DNA from 2 places in the Spelaeicoccus albus genome. Region 1 is predicted to be linked to the other one. Evidence: predicted binding sites of a transcription regulator. Region 1 holds the regulator's gene; the other holds the start of a gene.
The links. The regulator HspR, encoded in region 1, represses chaperone genes until heat shock. The targets are predictions, from matches to a motif close to AAGTTGAGTCNNNNNGACTCAACTT.
Positions count from the first base shown of each region.

Region 2: a site for HspR is predicted at 4,070-4,094, ahead of BJY26_RS08055 (Hsp20/alpha crystallin family protein). Genes of this name have one in related genera too.

Region 1 is NZ_JACBZP010000001.1:513,816-523,894, forward strand. Features, by position in the region: gene clpB (ATP-dependent chaperone ClpB) at 1-1,557, opposite strand, end outside; gene BJY26_RS02470 (LCP family protein) at 1,767-2,786, shown strand; gene BJY26_RS02475 (ABC transporter substrate-binding protein) at 2,835-3,884, opposite strand; gene BJY26_RS02480 (heat shock protein transcriptional repressor HspR) at 3,986-4,426, opposite strand; gene BJY26_RS02485 (DnaJ C-terminal domain-containing protein) at 4,429-5,442, opposite strand; gene BJY26_RS02490 (nucleotide exchange factor GrpE) at 5,564-6,214, opposite strand; gene dnaK (molecular chaperone DnaK) at 6,214-8,088, opposite strand; gene BJY26_RS02500 (hypothetical protein) at 8,249-8,530, opposite strand; gene BJY26_RS02505 (LysR family transcriptional regulator) at 8,731-9,630, opposite strand; gene BJY26_RS02510 (alcohol dehydrogenase catalytic domain-containing protein) at 9,672-10,079, opposite strand, start outside.
Region 2 is NZ_JACBZP010000001.1:1,743,092-1,753,170, reverse strand. Features, by position in the region: gene murQ (N-acetylmuramic acid 6-phosphate etherase) at 1-611, shown strand, start outside; gene BJY26_RS08060 (DEAD/DEAH box helicase) at 639-3,950, opposite strand; gene BJY26_RS08055 (Hsp20/alpha crystallin family protein) at 4,129-4,578, shown strand; gene BJY26_RS08050 (S53 family peptidase) at 4,672-6,666, shown strand; gene BJY26_RS08045 (nucleoside/nucleotide kinase family protein) at 6,730-7,377, opposite strand; gene BJY26_RS08040 (FAD-binding protein) at 7,435-8,664, shown strand; gene BJY26_RS08035 (Gfo/Idh/MocA family protein) at 8,661-9,689, opposite strand; gene BJY26_RS08030 (Gfo/Idh/MocA family protein) at 9,686-10,079, opposite strand, start outside.

The DNA.
Region 1 (10,079 bases):
GTTCTTTTCGGCGGCCTTGAGCTCGCGTTCGATTGTCGGGATCTCGCCGTACAACAGGCGGGACGCCGTTTCGAGGTCGCCCTCGCGCTCGGCTTTGTCCGCTTGGCTGCGGACGTCGTCCAGCTGTTTCTTCAAGTCGCCGACCCTGTTGAGGCCCGCCCGTTCGCTCTCCCACCGCGCGTTGAGCGCGGCGAGCTGTTCTTGGCGATCGGCCAGGTCGGCCTCGAGATTGGCCAACCGGTCCCGGCTCCCGGCATCGGTTTCCTGACTCAAGGCAAGCTGTTCCATTTTGAGCCGGTCAACGCTACGGCGGAGTTGATCGATCTCGACCGGTGCGGAGTCGATCTCCATGCGCAGGCGAGATGCCGATTCGTCAACCAAGTCGATTGCCTTGTCCGGCAGCTTGCGGGCGGAAATATACCTGTCGGACAGTGTCGCTGCGGCAACGAGCGCGGCGTCCGAGATCGCTACCTTGTGATGGGCCTCGTACCGTTCCTTGAGCCCGCGCAAAATACCGATCGTGTCTTCGACGCTCGGTTCGCCCACGAAGACCTGCTGGAATCGCCGCTCGAGCGCCGGATCCTTCTCAATGCGTTCGCGATACTCGTCGAGGGTCGTCGCGCCAACCAGCCGCAACTCACCGCGCGCCAGCATCGGCTTGAGCATATTGCCGGCGTCCATCGAGCCTTCCGACGCGCCGGCGCCGACCACGGTATGCAATTCGTCAATGAAGGTGACGACTTCGCCGTCCGACGATTTGATCTCTTCGAGGACAGCCTTGAGCCGCTCTTCGAACTCGCCGCGGTATTTGGCACCGGCAACCATACTTGCCAGGTCGAGACTGATCAGGCGTTTGCCGCGCAGCGATTCGGGCACGTCGCCGGCAACAATGCGCAACGCGAGCCCTTCAACGACTGCCGTCTTGCCCACCCCGGGGTCGCCGATCAGCACCGGATTGTTCTTGGTGCGGCGGGACAACACCTGCACGACGCGTCGAATCTCCGAGTCGCGGCCGATCACCGGGTCGAGATCCCCGCTCGATGCCTGCGCGGTCAGATCGACACCGTACTTCTCGAGCGCGTTGTAGGTGCCCTCGGGATCGGGAGTCGTCACCTTGGCATTGCCGCGCACCGAGGGAAGCGCTTCGAGCAGGACGTCGCGGTTCGCCCCCAGGCCGCGAAGAGCGTCGCCGACGTCGCCGGTGTTCCCCACCAGCCCGAGCAGCAAGTGTTCGGTCGAGACGTACTGGTCCCCCAGCGCGCTTGCTTCCTCGCCGGCGGCTTCAATGACCGCAAGCCCTTGGCGCGACATTTGCGGGGCCGCCACGGAAGATCCACTTGCCGCCGGAAGCGCCGATACCAGCCCTTTGACCCGTCCGGTTGCCGCTTCGACATCGACGCCGGACGCCGTGAGCAGAGCGTCGGCCACGCCGTCGGTCTGCTGAAGCAAAGCCAGCGCGAGGACCTCGGGTCCCACCTGCGCGTGGCCGGCCGACGAAGCCTTCTGCATGGCGGCAGACAGCACTTCCCCGGCCTTCGTTGTAAATTTAGTGTCCAAAAGTTCTCTCCTCCTAGAGACCGACTTTACTACCTGCTACGTATAACTGCAATTAAATTGAGTCTATTCCGCTCAAATCATAGTGTCGGTGAGAGAATTGTCGACTCCCGCTCCGGTCCAGCTGCGCACGGGGCCGTATCCGGGAGACGATCGACGCAGCTTTGGGTCTCCTATTTCGTCTTCTCCGGTTTTCACAGTATTTTTGAGCAGTGAGTATCGATAATTCCCCAAGCGGCGACCAGCGGGCAGCAGACCGCCGCGAACGCCACAAACGTCGGCGCCGCCGCACCACCTGGACTCTGATCGTCTGTGTCGCCATTGTCGTCGTGGCGGCCTTGATTGCAGTCGGGCTTCCGGCCTGGAAGTTGCATCGATCGATCGCGGACGGCACGACGTACGTACCCGACGTGCTGCCGGACGACTCCAGCCGGCCGCCGGAGACGAAAAAGGGTACCGAGAACATCCTCTTCCTCGGGTCGGACAAGCGCCCCAAGGGATCGTCGGTCACCGGGCAGCGTTCGGACGTGATGATGCTCGTGCACATCGACGCCGATCACGAGAACGCCTACGCCATCTCCTTCCCCCGCGACCTCTGGGTCCCGGTCGACGGCCACGGGCATCAAAAGATCAACGCCGCCCTCGCATTCGGCGGCCTGCCGCTGGCTGCCAAGACTGTCGAGGAACTCACGCACGTGCGGCTCGATCACGTTGCCATGATCGATTTCAAGGGATTTGCCAAGATGACCGATGCCCTCGGCGGTGTCACTGTCGACGTGCCGAAGACGTTCACGTCGCGCGGAGTCAGTTTCACGAAGGGGCCGCAAAAGCTGGACGGCAAGGAAGCGCTGGTCTTCGTCCGCGAGCGTCACGCGTTCCGCGACGGCGATTTCCAGCGCATGCGCGATCAGCAGTCGTTCCTGAAAGCTCTCTTGGACAAGACATTGAGCAGGGACACCCTTTCGAGCCTGTCGAAGACCGAAGATCTCGTGTCGACCGTGGCACCCTACCTCACCGTCGATCGCGACTTCACGACCGTGCAGATGGCAAAGCTCGGATGGAGCATGCGCGGTATCCGCTCAAGCGACATCACGTTCATCACTGCACCGAATCTCGGCACCGGCCGGGCCGGCGCCGCCTCGATAGTCAAGCTGGACGAGCCGGGCATGAACAAACTGGGCAAGGCACTCAGCAACGACTCGATGGGCGACTATCTGGCAAAGAACTCGTAAAGCCCGGCTGCGCGGCGGAGCTGCGCAGCCGGGCAGCCCGCCGCGACGTCAGACCTTGGCGGCAGCAGCGGCGATGCGCGGAACCAGCCGGCCGGACACGTACGGAATGCTCAGCAGCGTCGATGCCGAAAAGGCAAGGGCGTCGTTCTCGTTACCCACATAGACGACCGAGCCGCGCCGCACGACCGGGAGGTCGGAGAACCCCGGGTCCGAGGCGACTTCGGATTTCTTGTTCAACACGATCAGCACGTCGGTGTCCAGCTTGGCGACCTGTTCCTTGCTGATGCTTGCGTAGAATTTTCCGTGCATCAAGGCATCGATCCGCTTCGGGGTGCCGATGCCCATCGCACTGAGCAGTTTGCCGCGAGTATCGGTGCTGGCGTAAACGCCGTATTGGCCGTTATCCAACACCATGACGATGCCTTCTTTCCCTTTCAGCGCCGGATATTTGTCCACGAGGTCGGCCAGATCGTCTTTGACGGTGCCGATCAGCTTTTTGGTTTCGGCCTTCTTGCCGACGGCGGTACCGACTTGAGTGGCCTGTACTTCCCACGGGATCGCGTACGCTTTCATCCCCTTGGGGTTGCCGACGACCGTCGCGATCTTGGACAGCCGCGAATATTGCGAATCCGACAGCTCGACATTGGCGGCCGTGATCAGATCCGGAGCGGTCTTCAAGATGCCTTCGAAGGATGGCTCGGCCATATTCATCGGGGCCGGAAGTTTGTCCTTCGGCACCTTCTTCTCGGCCCAGACGCCGAGGCCGTGCTTCCATGCCGGCACCCATTGGTTGGCCATCACCGGGTAGATGCCGAGCGCCACGAGCGTGTCCTGGTCGCCGTATCCGAGCGCCGCGATCCGCTTCGGCTCTTTCTTGATGGTCACGGTGCCGCGGTCATCGCTCATGGTGAGCGGGAACGCGCCGGACGACGACGTCGATGCGCCGCTGTTCTTGCCGTGTTTTGACGATTGCCCGCAGCCGGCCAGCGTTGCTCCGCCGATCGCGGACGCCGCCAGGGCCAGTGCGCCGCGCCGGGTCACCGCGTGACGGGCCACGATTCGGGCCGCGGCGGCGGGGCGGACGGAGTTGCGGTTCATCGACAAGGCTTTTCCCTCCTACCGAGCCGACACCGTGCCGACCCGCTTCAGAGGATATCGCAATAAGGGCAGGCTAACCTTAATGAGTGAAACAGATCACATCAGCGGCGACGCGGCCATGCCGGTTGCCACAGCACCAGAGCACTGCTGCGCGGCGAGGGGCGTTCGCCCCTGGCCAGCGACACGATATCGCCGGCCGACTCGCCGGCGGCAAACACCCGCCGTCCGGCGTCACGGGCAATCTTGACCCGTTCGAGCTCCTCGGCGAGTTCGCGCGCCTTGGCCTGCAGAACCTCGACCTGGTGCTCCAACGCCATGATGCGCTTGATGCCGGCCAGGTTGACGCCGTCTTCTTGGCTGAGTCGCTGGACTTCTTGGAGCCGGACGATATCGCGGGCCGAGTACCGGCGTCCGCGGCCGGCCGTTCGATCGGGCGTGACGAGGCCGAGCCTGTCGTACTGCCGCAATGTTTGCGGATGCATTCCAGCCAGTTCGGCGGCCACCGAAATGACGTAGACCGCGGCATTCTCGTTCGGACGCATGATCAGCTCGCTTTCGCCCTCGCCAACAATTCGCCGCGCGGATCTTCATCGGACGCAGTGGCGGCGGCGAAGTCCTCAACCGCTTGGCGAGCCTTGTCGCCCAGCCGTTTCGGCACAACCACCTCGATCAGCACGAGCAGGTCGCCCGTGCGGGCTTTCGTTTTCACCCCGCGCCCCTTGACGCGAAGCACCCGTCCGGACGGCGTGCCCGCCGGTACTTTGACTCGCACCGGCATGCCGGCAAGCGTCGGCACCTTGATCTCGGCGCCGAGTGCGGCTTCGTCAAAGGTGACGGGAACGGTGATGCGCAGATTGTTGCCGTCGCGCTCGAAGACGGGGTGCTCGTCGACGGTGACCGTCACGACGAGGTCGCCCGGCTCGCCGCCGCTGGGCGATTTCTGCCCCTTGCCGCGCAAGCGGATCTTTTGACCGTTCTTGACGCCGATCGGCGTGCGCATCGACACCTTGAAACCGTTCGGGCCGGTGAGCTTCACGGTGGTGCCTTCGACGGCTTCCGTGAAGGAGAGCGTGGTCTTTGCCGTGATGTCGCGCCCCTTAGCGGGGCCGGGCGAATACCCGCCATAGCCGCCCATGCCGCCGGCACCGCCCATATTGTTGAGCAGATCGGCCAGGTCGGGCGGCACGTCTCCCGTACCGGTTGTGCGCGTCCGGGTGTGTCCGCCGTTGAACAGTCCGCCGAAGAGGTCTTCGAACCCGGCACCGCCGCCGCCTTGCGAGGGGCCGCCGGCGCCGGCCGAGAACCGGGTGCCGCCGGCCATGGCGCGCACCGAATCGTATTGTTCGCGCTGTTCCTTATCCGACAGGACGGCGTACGCTTCGCCGATCTCCTTGAATTTGTCTTCGGCCTTCGTATCGCCCGGGTTGTTGTCCGGATGATACTTGCGGGCAAGCTTGCGGTACGTCTTTTTGATCTCGTCGGCAGACGCGTCCTTGGAGACGCCGAGGACGGCGTAGAAATCCTTGTCGAACCAGCTGTTCTGCGGTCCGGTATTCATGGGCGCCTCCTTCCTTCAATCTTCGTATTCAGTTGGTCTCTCATTCAATTGTGTGCCCTGAGAGTGACAAGTCGGCCGGTCACGGCGTGCGTGTTGAAACGGCGCCGCGACCGGCCGCCCGTCATTCGGGTTGCGCCACGGATACCCGGGCGGCTCGCAGTACTCGCTCGCCGACCTTGTAACCGGGCTGGAGCACCTGGTCGACGGTGTCGGTTTCGACCTCGGCGTCCGTGTGCTGCATCAGCGCTTCGTGCACCGTGGGATCGAATTCCTCACCCTTGGCGCCGAATTGGGTAATACCCACTTTTTCCAACGCAGCGTACAGCTTCGTGGCATGCGCTTCGAACGGCCCGGTCAAGTCGCCGTGCTGGCGAGCCAGTTCGACTTCGTCGAGTACCGGCATGAGCACGTTCGCCACGCTTGTCACGCCCGCTTCCTGTGCCAGCGGCCGGTCGCGGTCAACCCGCTTCTTGTAGTTGACGAATTCGGCCTGCAAACGCTGAAGGTCATCAAGCCGGTCCGCGGCGAGCTTGGCGTTCTCGTCCTCGATTTCGGTGCCTTCGGCCGGAGCCGGAGTATCATCCAACGACGAGATGTCGTCAGGCACGTCTAGCCCGGCGTCCGCCGCGGGCTCCGGCCCGGCGGCTGCGGGCTCCCGCAGCTCGCCGGTTTCCGGATTGATACGGCGCTTGTCGCGAACGACCGGCTCCTCGCCGTCGAACTCCCGCTCCGGGTTATTCTCGCCCGAATTGGCGTTCGGATCGCTCGTCATTACTTCTTCTCCTCGTCCTCATCGACAACCTCGGCATCGACGACGTCTTCATCCGCGTTGGAAGAGCTCTCCGATGCGCCGTCACCGGCGGTGCCGTCGGCACCTTCGGCGCCCGCCGCGCTCTGCTGCGCGGCATACACCGCTTCGCCGATCTTCTGCTGGCTGGCGGTGAGCTTGTCGAAAGCCGACTTCACCGCGTCCTGGTCATCGCCTTCCAGCGCCTTCTTCAAAGCGTCGACGTCGGCCTGAACGTCGGTCTTGATGTCGTCCGGCAGCTTGTCGCCGTTGTCCTTGAGCATCTTGTCCGTGGAGTAGGCAAGCTGTTCGGCGTTGTTGCGAGTTTCGGCCTCTTCGCGGCGCTGCTTGTCTTCTTCGGCGTGCTCTTCGGCTTCGCGGACCATCCGGTCGATGTCCTCCTTCGGCAGAGCGGATCCGCCGGTGATGGTCATCGACTGCTCGGTGCCGGTGCCCTTGTCCTTAGCGGACACGTGCACGATGCCGTTGGCGTCGATATCGAAGGTCACCTCGACCTGCGGCACTCCGCGCGGAGCCGGGGCGATGCCGGTCAGCTCAAATGTGCCCAGCGGCTTGTTATCGCGGGTGAATTCGCGCTCACCCTGGAACACCTGGATCGACACGGACGGCTGATTGTCATCGGCCGTCGTGAACGTTTCGCTGCGCTTGGTCGGGATAGCCGTGTTGCGCTCGATGAGCTTGGTCATCACGCCGCCCTTGGTCTCCAGACCGAGGGAAAGCGGGGTGACGTCGATGAGCAGCACGTCCTTGCGGTCGCCCTTGAGAACGCCGGCCTGCACGGCAGCGCCGACGGCGACGACCTCATCCGGGTTGACGCCCTTGTTGGGCTCCTTGCCACCGGTGAGTTCGGTGACGACCTCGCTGACGGCGGGCATACGCGTCGAGCCGCCGACCAGAATGACGTGATCGATATCGGACACCTTGACGCCGGCGTCGCTCATGACGGCGTGGAACGGCTTCTTGGTCCGGTCCAGCAGATCCGACGTCATGTCCTGGAACTTCGCGCGGGACAGCGACTCGTCCAAATGGACGGGGCCGTCTTCCGTCACGGAGAGGTACTGCAGCGAAATGTTCGTGGACGTCGCCGACGACAGTTCCTTCTTGGCCTGCTCGGCGGCTTCCTTCAGACGCTGCATGGCGCGCTTGTCCTTGGACAAGTCGACACCCGATCCCTTGGCGCGCTCGACCAACCAGTCGACGATGCGCTGATCCCAGTCGTCGCCGCCCAGCCTGTTGTCGCCGGAGGTGGCGCGGACCTGAATTGTCGAGAACTCGTCCTCATCCTTGCCGACTTCCAGCAGCGAGACGTCGAACGTGCCGCCGCCGAGGTCGAAGACCAGGATGAGTTCGTCTTCCTTGCCCTTTTCCAAGCCGTAAGCCAAAGCTGCGGCGGTGGGCTCGTTGATGATGCGCAGCACGTTGAGGCCGGCGATTTCGCCGGCTTCCTTGGTGGACTGGCGCTCGGCGTCATTGAAGTAGGCCGGAACCGTGACGACCGCGTCGGTCACGTCCTCGCCGAGGTACGATTCGGCGTCCGTCTTCAGCTTTTGCAGAATACGTGCGGAAATTTCCTGCGCCGTGAACTTCTTGTCATCGACCTCGACCGACCAGTCGGTGCCCATGTGGCGCTTGACGCTGGCGATCGTGCGATCGACGTTGGTGACCGCCTGACGTTTGGCGATTTCGCCGACGAGCGATTCGCCGGACTTGGCGAAAGCGACGACGGACGGGGTGGTCCGACTTCCTTCCGCGTTGGCGATGACGACGGGTTCGCCGCCTTCGAGGACCGATACCACCGAGTTGGTGGTTCCCAGGTCAATTCCTACTGCACGTCCCATGTGATTCCTCCCTGAGGGGTTCGATTGAGCTTCCTGCACTCAAGTCTGCACCAGTTCGCCAGATTGTCAAAATCCGGCTGATCAAACTTGCGTCTGTATGACTCAACTCATGGGAGGGGCGTTTTGTTCCCGGCGGCGGCGCGCCGGGAACCGCCACCGATCAGGCGACGTCGTAGATTCGGATCTCCGGATCGGCCTGGAGCAAGGGCAAGAGCTCGCGTACGACGTCGTTGGTGAAAAGCTCGCTGGACAGGTACGCCTGAGCATTGTCGCAGGTGTCGAATCCGTGCAGTACTTGCACGTCCTCTGCGCGAATCAGGAGGTCCTTGCTCGTCGCTCCCGCGATGTTCTCGAGGAACGGGTCGCGGTATTTCTGATACACGGCCGCAGCCGCCTCTCGGTTCTTGTCTTCTACCTGCAAGGTGATCTGGAGGAATGCCATGTCTGGCCGCCTTTCGTTTGTCGTACTACTGGTCGGGTGGCAGCGCCGGCTGAGTCGCCGGGTCCCATGCGCGAGCGCTGGTTGTTTTCCGACTCTAGGCAGGCGTCTTCCCGTACGGTAGGTCCGCGATGGGCATAGGGATATACCCGTTGGTTATAGCGTGCACGCGGTCACGAATGCATTTTCGATACCAAGCCCGACTACACCGCTGCCATTTGTTCGACGAGTTCGCGGACTTGGGGCGCGGTGGTCGCGGTCGGGTTCCAAACGGCTTCGTAAAAGATCTCCACCGTCAATCCCTCGTCGTCGGTCATATACCGATGCGGAGATTCCGGAGAGGAAAGCTTCGATTCCGGCAGCAGGGCCGCCCCAAGTCCCAGCTGGGCCCAGTCCTCCAATACCCGGTAGCCGGAAGCCGCACCGGAATACTCGTGCAGGGGCAGCCCATTGTCCGCGAACAAGTCGCGGGTGAACTTCGTCAGCCCGCAGGTATCGGGCACGAGGATCATTTCGTGGCCGGTGATTTCCGGAAGCGGGATAGTTGCGTCGTCGTCCGACCGCGGCGCGGTCGGTTCGATGTACACCATCCTTTCCGAATCCACCACACGGTGCTCGAATCGGCCCAGCGGCTCGACCGAGGGGACAACCATCACGTCGATCTCGCCGCTGACGAGCGCACTTCGCAGGTAGGCTAAATCGGCCTCCCGAAGCACGAGCTGTTTTGACCAGCCGCCGGATTCGGCCGCCTTTGCCGCTTCATACGCGCGGCCGACCAGCGCCGAATTGATCAGAGGGGAAACTCCCACCCGCAAAACATCGTCGGCTGACGGACGCCATCGGTTCATCTCGATCGTGATGCCGTCGACGGCGTCCAGCGCACTTTCGATGCGGGGCAAGATGGCCTCGCCGAAGTCCGTGAGCGTAACGCCGCGCGGCGACCGAGCAAAGAGCTCGTTACCCAGATACTCTTCCAGCTTGGCAACACCGTTCGACAGCGCCGGCTGGGTCACTCCATACGCGCGGGCAGCAGCGCTGAATGACCCGCATTCCGCTACCTCCCGGACATACCGGAACGCTTCCAGGTTCATTCGATCCGCCATAACAACAGCTTATTACTGCGCTCAAGCGGGCGCCTGCGCCATCAGCCGGCGAGCGCAGGTTCATCGGTGAGCACGTTCCGGTATCGCACAGTCCCTTCGCGTAGCCGAGCAATCGCGTCGGCCGCGTCGTCCAAGGCGTACACCCGAGTCACGGGACGTATGCCGGTGACAAGAGCGAAACGCATAGCCTCTTCGATGTCGCGCGGAGACCCGGTGAGCTGGCCGGTGATTTTCACTCCCATCCCCATCAATTTGCTCACCGGAATACTGACGGCTGACGGGTCCGACCCGATAAAGGTGATTTGGCCATACACGCGCAGCCCCGCCAGCAGGCTTTCCCCGACGGCAGCACTCGGTGCGGTATTGAGAATCAGATCTGCTCCTCCGGCAGCACGCAAGGCCTCGCCCGGATCTTCGGTGCCGGTGTCGATGAAGTGGTGCGCGCCCAG
Region 2 (10,079 bases), 1.2 Mb from region 1:
TCGGCGTCATTGCGGGCGGCGATCGGGCCGTCCGAACCGCCGTCGAGAATTCCGAAGACGACACGGCTGCCGGCGCCGACGATCTACGTGCTTTGGGGCTGACCGAGCGTGACGCCGTTGTCGGTCTGTCGGCGTCCGGTCGCACCCCGTACGTGACGGCGGCGCTCGAATTCGCCCGGTCGGTCGGTGCGTTGACGGTCGGCGTGGCATCGAATCCGGGCGCCGTGCTGTCGGCGAACGCCGATATCGGCATCGAAGTCGTCGTGGGACCCGAGTTCGTGGCAGGCTCGACGAGGCTCAAGGCCGGCACCGCGCAAAAACTCGTGTTGAACATGCTCAGCACCCTCACCATGGTCAAGCTGGGAAAAACGTACGGCACCGTCATGGTCGACTTGCAGGCGACGAACGCCAAGTTGCGCGCCCGGTCGGAACGCACCGTCATGGAGGTCACGGGGGTGGACGCCGCTTCGGCGTCCGAGGTGCTCGGACGGGCCGGCGGTTCGGTCAAGCTCGCTATTGCCATGACGCTGGGCGGGCTCGATGCTCCCGCTGCCCGGGCCGCTCTCGACAGGGCCGGCGGGAATCTCCGAACGGCTCTTGAACGCGGTTGACGGCAAGAGCCCGGGTACCGCGACGATTCAGCCCTCGAACAGCCCGCGCACGTCGTCCGCAGTTAGCTTGTTCGACAGGAACTCGCCGTCGTCGAGCACGCCGGCGAACAGCTTGGCCTTGCGTTCCTTGAGCTCCATCACCTTGTCTTCGATGGTGTCGGAGGCGACGAGACGGTAGACCATGACGTTCTTGGTCTGGCCGATCCGGTGCGTGCGGTCGACGGCTTGCGCTTCGGTGGCCGGATTCCACCAGGGATCCATGATGAAGCAGTAATCGGCTTCGGTGAGGTTGAGGCCGACGCCGCCGGCCTTGAGGCTGATGAGGAAGACGGGGTTATCGCCGTTCTTGAACCCGTCGATGACGGTCTTTCGGTTCCGGGTGCTGCCGGACAGGTAGCTGTACGCAATGCCTTCGGCTTCGAGACGAGACTTGATGAGCCCGAGAAACCCGGTGAACTGGCTGAACACGAGGGCGCGATGCCCTTCGGCGGCGAGATCGCCCAATTGCTCGAGCAGGGCGTCGATCTTGGCGGACGGCACCCCGGCGTGGTCGTCGTCGATCAGGACGGGCGCCAGGCTCAGCTGCCGCAGTAACGTCAGCGACCGGAAGATGGCTACCCGGTTCTTGTCCATATCGGCGATCAGGCCGAGCACCTTTTTGCGTTCGCGCTGCAGGTGCGTTTGATAAAGGCGCCGATGGGCCGTGTCGAGGTCGAGTTCAATGACCTGTTCTTGCTTTTCGGGAAGGTCCGTGACGACTTGCTGCTTCCGGCGGCGCATGATGAACGGCCGGATCCGCCTGCGCAACCGGGCCAGCCGCTCGGCGTCGCCGTTCTTCTCGATTGCCCTGCGGTAGTAGTGGGCGAAGTCCTTGTTTCCCGGGAGTAGGCCGGGGGCGACGATGGAAAAGATCGACCACAACTCCATCAAGTTGTTCTCCATGGGGGTGCCGGTGATCGCAATTTTGAACCGGGTATCGAGGCGGCGCGCGCATTGATAAAGACGCGCTTGATGATTCTTGGCCGCTTGCGCTTCATCGAGGATGAGGCCCGCCCAGTCTTCGGCACGGTATTCATCGAAGTCGAGCCGAAAGAGCGTGTACGACGTGACGACTACATCGGCGCCGCGAATCAGGTCCGCCAGAGACGAGCCACGCTTCGTCGACGTCTCCCCGATTGCGACGACGCGAAGGCCGGGGGTGAATTTCTCCGCTTCCGATGCCCAGCCGGACACCACCGAAGTGGGTGCGGCCACGAGGAACGGTCGGGCTTCGGCGGACGTGGATTTGGCATGTTGGATAAGCGCGAGCGCTTGGAGCGTTTTACCGAGACCCATATCATCGGCCAGCACGCCTCCGAGCCGGTAGCGCCACAGCATGGCAAGCCAACGGAATCCCTCGAGCTGATAGGGACGCAGCGTGGCGTCCAGACCGTCCGGAACCGCCGCCTCGGGCATGTCCGTCATGCCGGCCAGCTGTTTCAGCGAATCACGCCATACGGAAGTCTGCTGTTCGATGATGCCCAGTTTTTCAAATTCTTCCCAGAGCCCGGCCTGGAATTTGCTGATCCGCATGCCGTCCGGTGGTTGGTCTTCCAACGTGGCGGCTTCGTCGATTAGTTCGCGCAGCCGCGCAAGTTCGGGGACGTTCAGCGGGAAGTATTTACCGCTGGGCAAGATGAAATTATGGCGTCTGGCCGACAGGGCTTCGAAGAGCGAGGCGAAGGCAACGATCTCGCCGTCAATGGACACCGTGACGGTCAGATCGAGCCAGTCTCCGTCTTCCGCTTCGGTCTTTTGCTCGACGTGCACGAGCGGGGCACTTTCGGCCGGGTGGTAGTCGGGCCGCTCGCCGGTGATCTCGACGCGCACGTGCTCGAGGTCGATGAGCTTGTCCAGGACGTCGCGGGTGAAGTCGATGGCGTGGGTGCCGGTGAGCGTTTGTTCGGGGACGAGCTTCTCGGACGGGATCGGCAGCGATCCGAGGACGGATTGTTCGAAGTCGGTCATCCGGAATTCGCCCGGCCTCGGCCGCAGTGATTTCTTCACGTCGCCCGAGTAGATCCAGCTCCAGTTCAGCTCGAGTTTCCGGCTGTCGACGTAAGCCGCTTCAAGCAGGAGCACCGGAAGGACGACGTCCGGAGCCTGATACGAATCGTCGCTGCTGATGACGTCGAGCCGCTGCGACAAGACGGGGTAATAACGGGTCGCGAAATCCGGCTCATCGTCGGGCGGGACGCGGAGTGCTGCCCCGGTGAGCAAGAGCGACATGACGTCGGACGAGATGGGATTGCTCAGCGGAGCAACTTCGATTTGCGCGGCGTTGTCCGGCTGCCACGTATAGATTCCGTGCGCCGTACCGCCGATGAATCCGAGCCGGTCGGGCGCCACCGGCGCACCGGCCATCATGACTGTCGGCGACACCGTCAGCTCGGCGCCGCGTCTGATATCGAAGGTCGGGGCGGTGGGCTCGTGGACCGTCACGGACCCCCTGGACTTTGTGCTGATGAGTTCGACGCCGATCTCGGCTGCTTCGGCGAGCATCTGCCACAGTTTGGGGTTGGCGAAGTCGTCAAGGAACAAGCGTTGTTCGTTGGGGTAGTAGACGCTGGCTTGCGATTTGAACAAGGCGTAGAACTCGGTGAACCAGCGGAAGTGGTCCGGCCGGTAATTCGCCGAGCCTCCGTAATAGTTCAGCTCGCGCCACGACACTCCGCCGACGACCCACCGGCCGGCGTCGCCCTTCCGGGCCGGACGCACACCGAGCCGCCACCGCGGCACCGGTTCGCTGCTGCGCCGCCACCGGTTGCCCGGACGTTCGACAAGCTCGAACTGCAGTGCCAACGGCACGGTGGTGGCCGTGCTCGGGGCGAGCAGGCTGTCGAGCGCCTGCCGCCACGAGATTGCCTTTTCGGGCTGGGCCGACTCGGGCTGGGCTGCTTCGTGTCGGGCTGCTTCGCGCCGGGCGGCTTCGGGACGGCGTTCCCACGGGGCGGGGTCGGCCGAGGCCGGCGAGGATTGCGCATGCAACTCCGCAGGCATGCCGTTGTACCCGGCTTCGTAGTAGTCACTCGTGTCGAAGAGCATGGCTGCCACGTGCTTGCAGTTGATAGTGACGGGACAGCTGCAATGACCGAAGTTGTATTCGAGCGGGCCGCCGGCGCGAGCGTTGAATTTGGCCATGGCCCGATACGGCTTTGCCTCCGTACCCTTCACCAGCGAGCGCAACACGAGACGGTCGTCGTCCCATTTCACTTCGGTCACGCGATTTTGTTCCGCATACCGCAGACCGCGCTCGGCCGTCTCGCGGCCCAGCAGCCGAGCGATCATTCCGAAGTCCATTGCACCCCCACCCACGATCGCCGTTTCCTCGGGCAACGATATCGCCGCGGACCGACAGCCGCCGAAATCAGTGCACGGGAATAGCACCGACAGCCCCGTGGTTACAACTGGCATCAGATTACTTGAGTGTGTTAAACTCAAGATTATTCAGCAGTACGAACTCTAAGGAGTGAACGACATGACTTTTGATCCGTTCCGCGAACTGGACCGTTTGGCCGGCACAGTGCTGGATACCCGTAGCGGGCCACGGCAAATGCCGATGGACCTCTACCGGGACGGCGACCACTACGTCCTGAACGCCGAACTTCCCGGAATCGATCCGGGTTCGGTGGACATCGACGTCGATGGTCAGTTGCTGAGCATCCGCGCCGAGCGAACCGTCGGCAATCCGGAAGGCGCCAAGTGGATAGTGCGCGAGCGCCAGAACCGGTCGTTCCTGCGCCAGCTCAATCTCGGACAGGGAGTCGACACCGAGAAGATCACCGCGCACTATGAAAACGGTGTGCTGGGCGTCATCATCCCGGTCAGCGAGAAGGCCAAGCCGCGCAAGATCGCCGTCTCGGAGGGTTCGGCACGCGGCATCGAGACGCCGGTCGCGAGCGTCGAGCACGCCGACGCCGACGCGTAAAGTTCAATTCCTCCAGCGGGAGGTCCGCCCACCAGGCGGGCCTCCCGCTTTTTTCCTATTACGCACTTCACAGATAGCTTTCAGCCGTCAATAATGAACACGGCTGCCTACCCCAAGCAGTCACCCGAACCGGCCGGGCAGCATCGCTCTGTCGGCATCAACGATGAATTGAGGGCAATCATGGGAGTGAAGGCTAAACTCGCCGCCGCGGTCGTCGGCGCGTTCGTCGTCTCGACAATGGGGCCCACGATGGCAGCTGCCGCATCTGACGACGGATACGTTCCGCTCGCCGGCACCGCGCCATCGTGGGCTGCACCGAGTCAAAACGGCACTGTGTCCCCGCGTGATTTACGCGCCGGCCAGCAGACGAAAGCCACAATGCGTGTTCAAGTGTGGTTGCCGCAGCGTCACCGGGCAAAGTTAGCGAAGCTCGCTTCAGCGTTCGCCGATCCGGACAGTCCGCAATACGGCCGTTCAGTGTCGCTGTCGACGTACCAAAAGGAGTTCGCCCCCACAAAGTCCAGTGTCGCCAAGGTCGAGAAGTACCTGGCCAAACAGGGGCTCAAGAACGCCACGGTGTTGCCGCACCGCGCCGCTATCCAAGTCACGGCACCGAGCACGCGCGTGGCCAAGGCGTTCCGCACACCCATCAAGCGCGTATCGAACCACGGCAAGAAGATCGTGACCGCCACGAAGAACGCACGCGTGAAGTCGTCGATTGCGCCGTTGATCTCCACCATCACCGGCTTGACTCAGAATCCGGTGCACACCATGCGCGTCTCGAAGCATGTTGACCGCAACGGCAAGTCGCAGCCGTCGGCCGCCAAGCCCCCCAAGCAGGGTACGCAGTATTGGAAGCAGGCCAAGCCGAAGGGCAAAAAGGCCAAATTCGACCATCAGAGCCGGATCTTGTCGGGCTACCGTCCGGCCGACATCAAGAAGATCTACGGCATTCCGACGAAGCTGCAAAAGAAGTCGCCAACCCTGGGCATCGTCGATGCCTATGACGGCATCAACACCGTTCCCCAGACGAAGGACGGCGTAAAGGGCGACAAGAAGCAGACCATGAAGGACACGCGCAAGTACTTCAAGGGCCTGGGTCTCAAACCGCCGAAGTGGGATCAGTACGTCGATCACACGCCTGCCAAGGTCAAGGCGAACAGTGGCTGGTACGGCGAGCAGATTCTTGACGTGCAGTCGTCGTTCGCCGTCGCACCGAACGCGACGATTCACTACTGGGGCGCACCTGCCGCATACAACGCCGATCTGGACACGGCCTTGTACCAGGCCATCGTGTCCGGCGAAGTCACGACCGTCAGCAATTCCTACGGCGATATCGAAGCCAACGAGAGCAAAGCCGAAAATCGCACGTTCAACATGATCGGTCAGACCGCGTCGGTGCTCGGCGTCAGCATTTTCGCCTCCTCCGGCGATGACGGCGATTACTCGGCATTGGGCTACAAGCCGATGGCGTCGTCGGCCCCGGCAAACAGCCCGTGGGTCACCTCGGTCGGCGGTACGTCGGTCGGCTTGAACAAGCACGGCAAGACCGTTGTGCGGACCGGTTGGGAAGACGATCAGAGCTCGAACGGCAAGAAGAAGAACGCAACGTTCGTCTTCGGCGCCGGCGGCGGCTTGTCGACGCTGAACAAGGCGCCGGGCTACCAGTACATGGTCACCGACGTAAAGCAGCTCGCCATCCCGACTGCCGCCGCCTTGGCCGATCCGTACACGGGCTTCTTGGACTACCAAACCGGGAACTACAAGAAGCAGACCGGCAAATACGAAAGTTGGGGCGGCACCAGCCTCGCCTCGCCGTTGCTGGCCGCCATGGTCGGCCTGGCAAAGGTCAAGCACCATTCGCACTGGGGCCTGGCCAATCCGCGCCTGTTCCAGCTGTACAAGACGAAGGCTCTGAGCGATCCGCGTCAGTACAACGCCGCCGAATGGGGCCACGCGGCCGATGGCAGTCTCGCATACATCGCCTTTGACCGCGGACTGCAAACGCTGCAATCAACTGTCGGCTTCGACAACGTGACGGGGGTCGGCGCTCCGCACGGCAGGAAGTTCTTCAAGTTGATGAGCTGAACCGCCGGTTTCAATTGACAGGGGCCGGGCCCGCTCCAGCGGACCCGGCCCCTGCGCGTGTTTTCAGCGCGGCATGTGCACAATCAGATCCGCTCGACGGGCAGCGGCCTCGATCAGCACGGCATTTGCCTCGTCGCTGCCATTTGTCCATTCGCGAGCTGCCGCCGGAGATTTACCGAACCGGATGTGACGTGCCTCGAGCCGGCGACGCCGCTCCACGCCGTCCAGCTCCAAATGCCAGACGGTATCGATTGCGGACCTGGCCGCCCGCCACTCCCCCTCGCCCTCGCCCTCGAGCAAGAGGTAATTTCCCTCCGTGACGACGAGCGGGATTTCGGCGGGCACGTAGCGGGCGGCCGCGAGAGGTTCATCGATGTCGCGCCGAAACTCCGGAACGACGACCGGATCGCCGCGGCGAATGCGGCCGAGCATCACTGCATATCCGGCCGCGTCGAACGTGTCGGGTGCCCCTTTCCGCTCGGCCCGGCCGAACTCGGCAAGCAGGCTGTCGGCCAGGTGAAATCCGTCCATGGCCACCAGTCGGGCCGAGTCCGGCCCAAGTCGCCCCACTAGGTCGGCAGCAAGTGTCGACTTGCCCGATCCCGGCGCCCCGGTGATTCCCAGGATGTTCCGGGCGCCCGGAACGATCATGGCCTTTGCGCGCCGCACGAGCTCGTCGATGTCGTAGTTCAATTGCTCGGGCTCGGCCATGCTGCCCGCCTTCCTGATCGGCGCTCGACGCTACAGTTTCCTTCAAGGAGACTATCTGTGGACACCAACTGGGGCGGCACCGTGAAGTACGCAGCCGCCCGGCGCGACTATCCGGAAACGCCCGATGCGCTGCGTGAACTGGTGCGCGGCGCCCGACACGTCAAGGCGCTGGGGTCGCGGCATTCGTTCAATGGAATCGCGGACACGTCCGGAGTGCAGATTTCGTTGGAGCGGATGCGCACCAAGATCGAGATCGACGAGGTCGGCCGGGCCGTGAGCGTCTCGGGCGGGGTGCGCTACGGCGAACTGGCGGCAGCGCTGCACGAGCGCGGACTCGCGCTTGCCAACTTGGCGTCACTGCCGCACGTCACCGTGGCGGGAGCCTGCGCAACCGGCACGCACGGGTCCGGGAGCACGCAGCCACCGTTGTCGGACGCCGTCCGCAGCATCGACTTGGTGACGGCGGACGGCGATCTGGTGCGCATTGGCGCGGATGATCCGGAGTTGGCTGGAGCGGTGGTGAATCTGGGCTTGCTCGGCGTTGTCACACGGTTGACGCTGGACGTCGTGCCGGCGTTCGACGTGTGCCAGCATGTTTTCCTGGATTTGCCCCGGAAAATTGCCTGCGAGTCGTTCGACGGCGTGATGGCATCGGGGTACAGCGTGAGCCTCATGACCGATTGGTCCGGCGACGCATTCAGCCGGCTCTGGGTGAAATCAGTGAGTTCTACCGCCGTGGAATCGTTCGGTGCCCGCGCGGCCTCCATCCCGGTGCATCCGGTGGCCGGTGCGCCCGCAGAAGGGTGTACCGAACAGCTCGGCGTGCCCGGCGCGTGGCATTACCGACTTCCGCATTTCCGGCCGGACTTCACTCCCAGCAGTGGCCGGGAGATCCAGACCGAATACCTGCTGCCCCGGCGATACGCGCCGGACGCGATATCGGCACTTGAACGGCTCGGCCCTCGCCTGGCGAACGTGCTCTTCGTCAGCGAGGTGCGCACGGTAGCGGCCGACCGGCAATGGATGAGCCCGGCGCATGGCCGCGACAGCGCTGCATTTCACTTCACGTGGAGACCGGACGCCGACGCGGTAGCCGCCGTCCTTCCGGCGCTGGACGACGTGCTTCGGCCATTCGGTGCGCGGCCGCACCTGGGCAAGGCCTTTCACGTCCGCCCAGGGCAAATCGCCGATCTCTACCCCCGATTCGCGGACTTCCTGGCACTGCGAGAACAGCTCGACCCCAGGGGCAAGTTCGACAACCAGTTCGCGCGGGCGCTGTTCGGCTAAGCCACGGCGACCGGCTGGCCGGATTGCACGGAGAGATAGGCGGCCTCAACGATTTGAGTCGTACGAATGCCGGACCCGAAGCCCGGTTCGGCGACACGGCCTTCTCGGACGGCACTCACGAATTCGGCGAGCATCAAAGAATTGACGTCGGTGCCGAACGGAAGCCAGACCGGCCGGCGTCCGGATTCGGTGAATCCTTCGACGCGCGCGGCGAACGCGTCAAGTGCGGCGAGACCGCCGGTTCCCGTGACGTGCATGGTCAAGCCGCCCCACGTTGGGTAGTGGCGGGGCCGCGACCAGCTGCAATCGATGGTGGCGATCAGCCCGTCCTCGTAGTCAATAGTGACCACACCGCCGGTCTCGACTTCGTGCTCGCCGAACAGGTGATTGGCAACAGCGTGCACGCGTACCGGGGCCAGTCCGAACAGCGCATCGACCAGATCGGCGATATGCACGGTGTGGTCGATGATCGCTCCCCCGCCGGCGAGTTCTTTGTCGATGAACCAACGCCGCGTGTCGATGGGGATCCGGCCGTTGTTGGTGCCCGACACGGCAACAATGTCCCCCAACCGGCCGGCGTCGACAGCAGAGCGCAGGTCGCTGAAGTCCGGATTGAAACGCACCGGAAACGCGACCATCAGGTTGACGCCTGCCCCGTTGCAGATTTCCCGGGCGGCTCTCGCATCATGCACCGTCGTGGCAAGTGGTTTTTCGCACAAGATCTGAGCGCCCGCTCCGGCCGCCAAGCGGATCGCGTCGAGGTGCCTGGAGTTTTCGGTTGCGATGATGACGCCGTCCGGCTTCCATGCCAGCAGCTCGCCGTACGTCTCCGCGTAGTCGATGCCCAGGTCGGCTGCGAGTTCGCGGCCGCGCTTCTCGCCCCCGGCCGCGTCGGCTTCGTCAGTGGACGGGTCCGCCGCACGCACTTCGACGCCGGTCATCTCGCGCAGCACCGCCGCGTACCCGGCCGCATGGTGATGGGCGAACGACATGATGCCGATCTTGGTGTTGGGAATGCCGGTCATGTCGCTACCTCCTGCTCTGCGAGCTCGATGCGTTGCCCGGTTTCCAGCGACTTCATTCCGGCGAGAGCCAAATCGACGGCCGCGATTCCATCGGCGGCAGTGACCGACACCGCCGCCCCCGTCGTGATCGCCGTAGCGAATTCCCTGATCTCGGCCGCGTACGGAGTCTCGGCACTCGTCATCGGCGGCAGATATGCCGTCTCCGGCCGCTCGGAGGATCGCGCGCCGTCGAACTCCAGTCCGGGATGGGCCGTCGAATCGTACGACAGAATCCCGTCCGAGCCCGCGAGGTCGAACGTCGTCCTGAACGTCGTGCCCGGCGGCGACCACACGCTTGCACAATGACTGATGGCACCGGAGGCGTGAGTGACAACGGCATGCGCGGCGCCG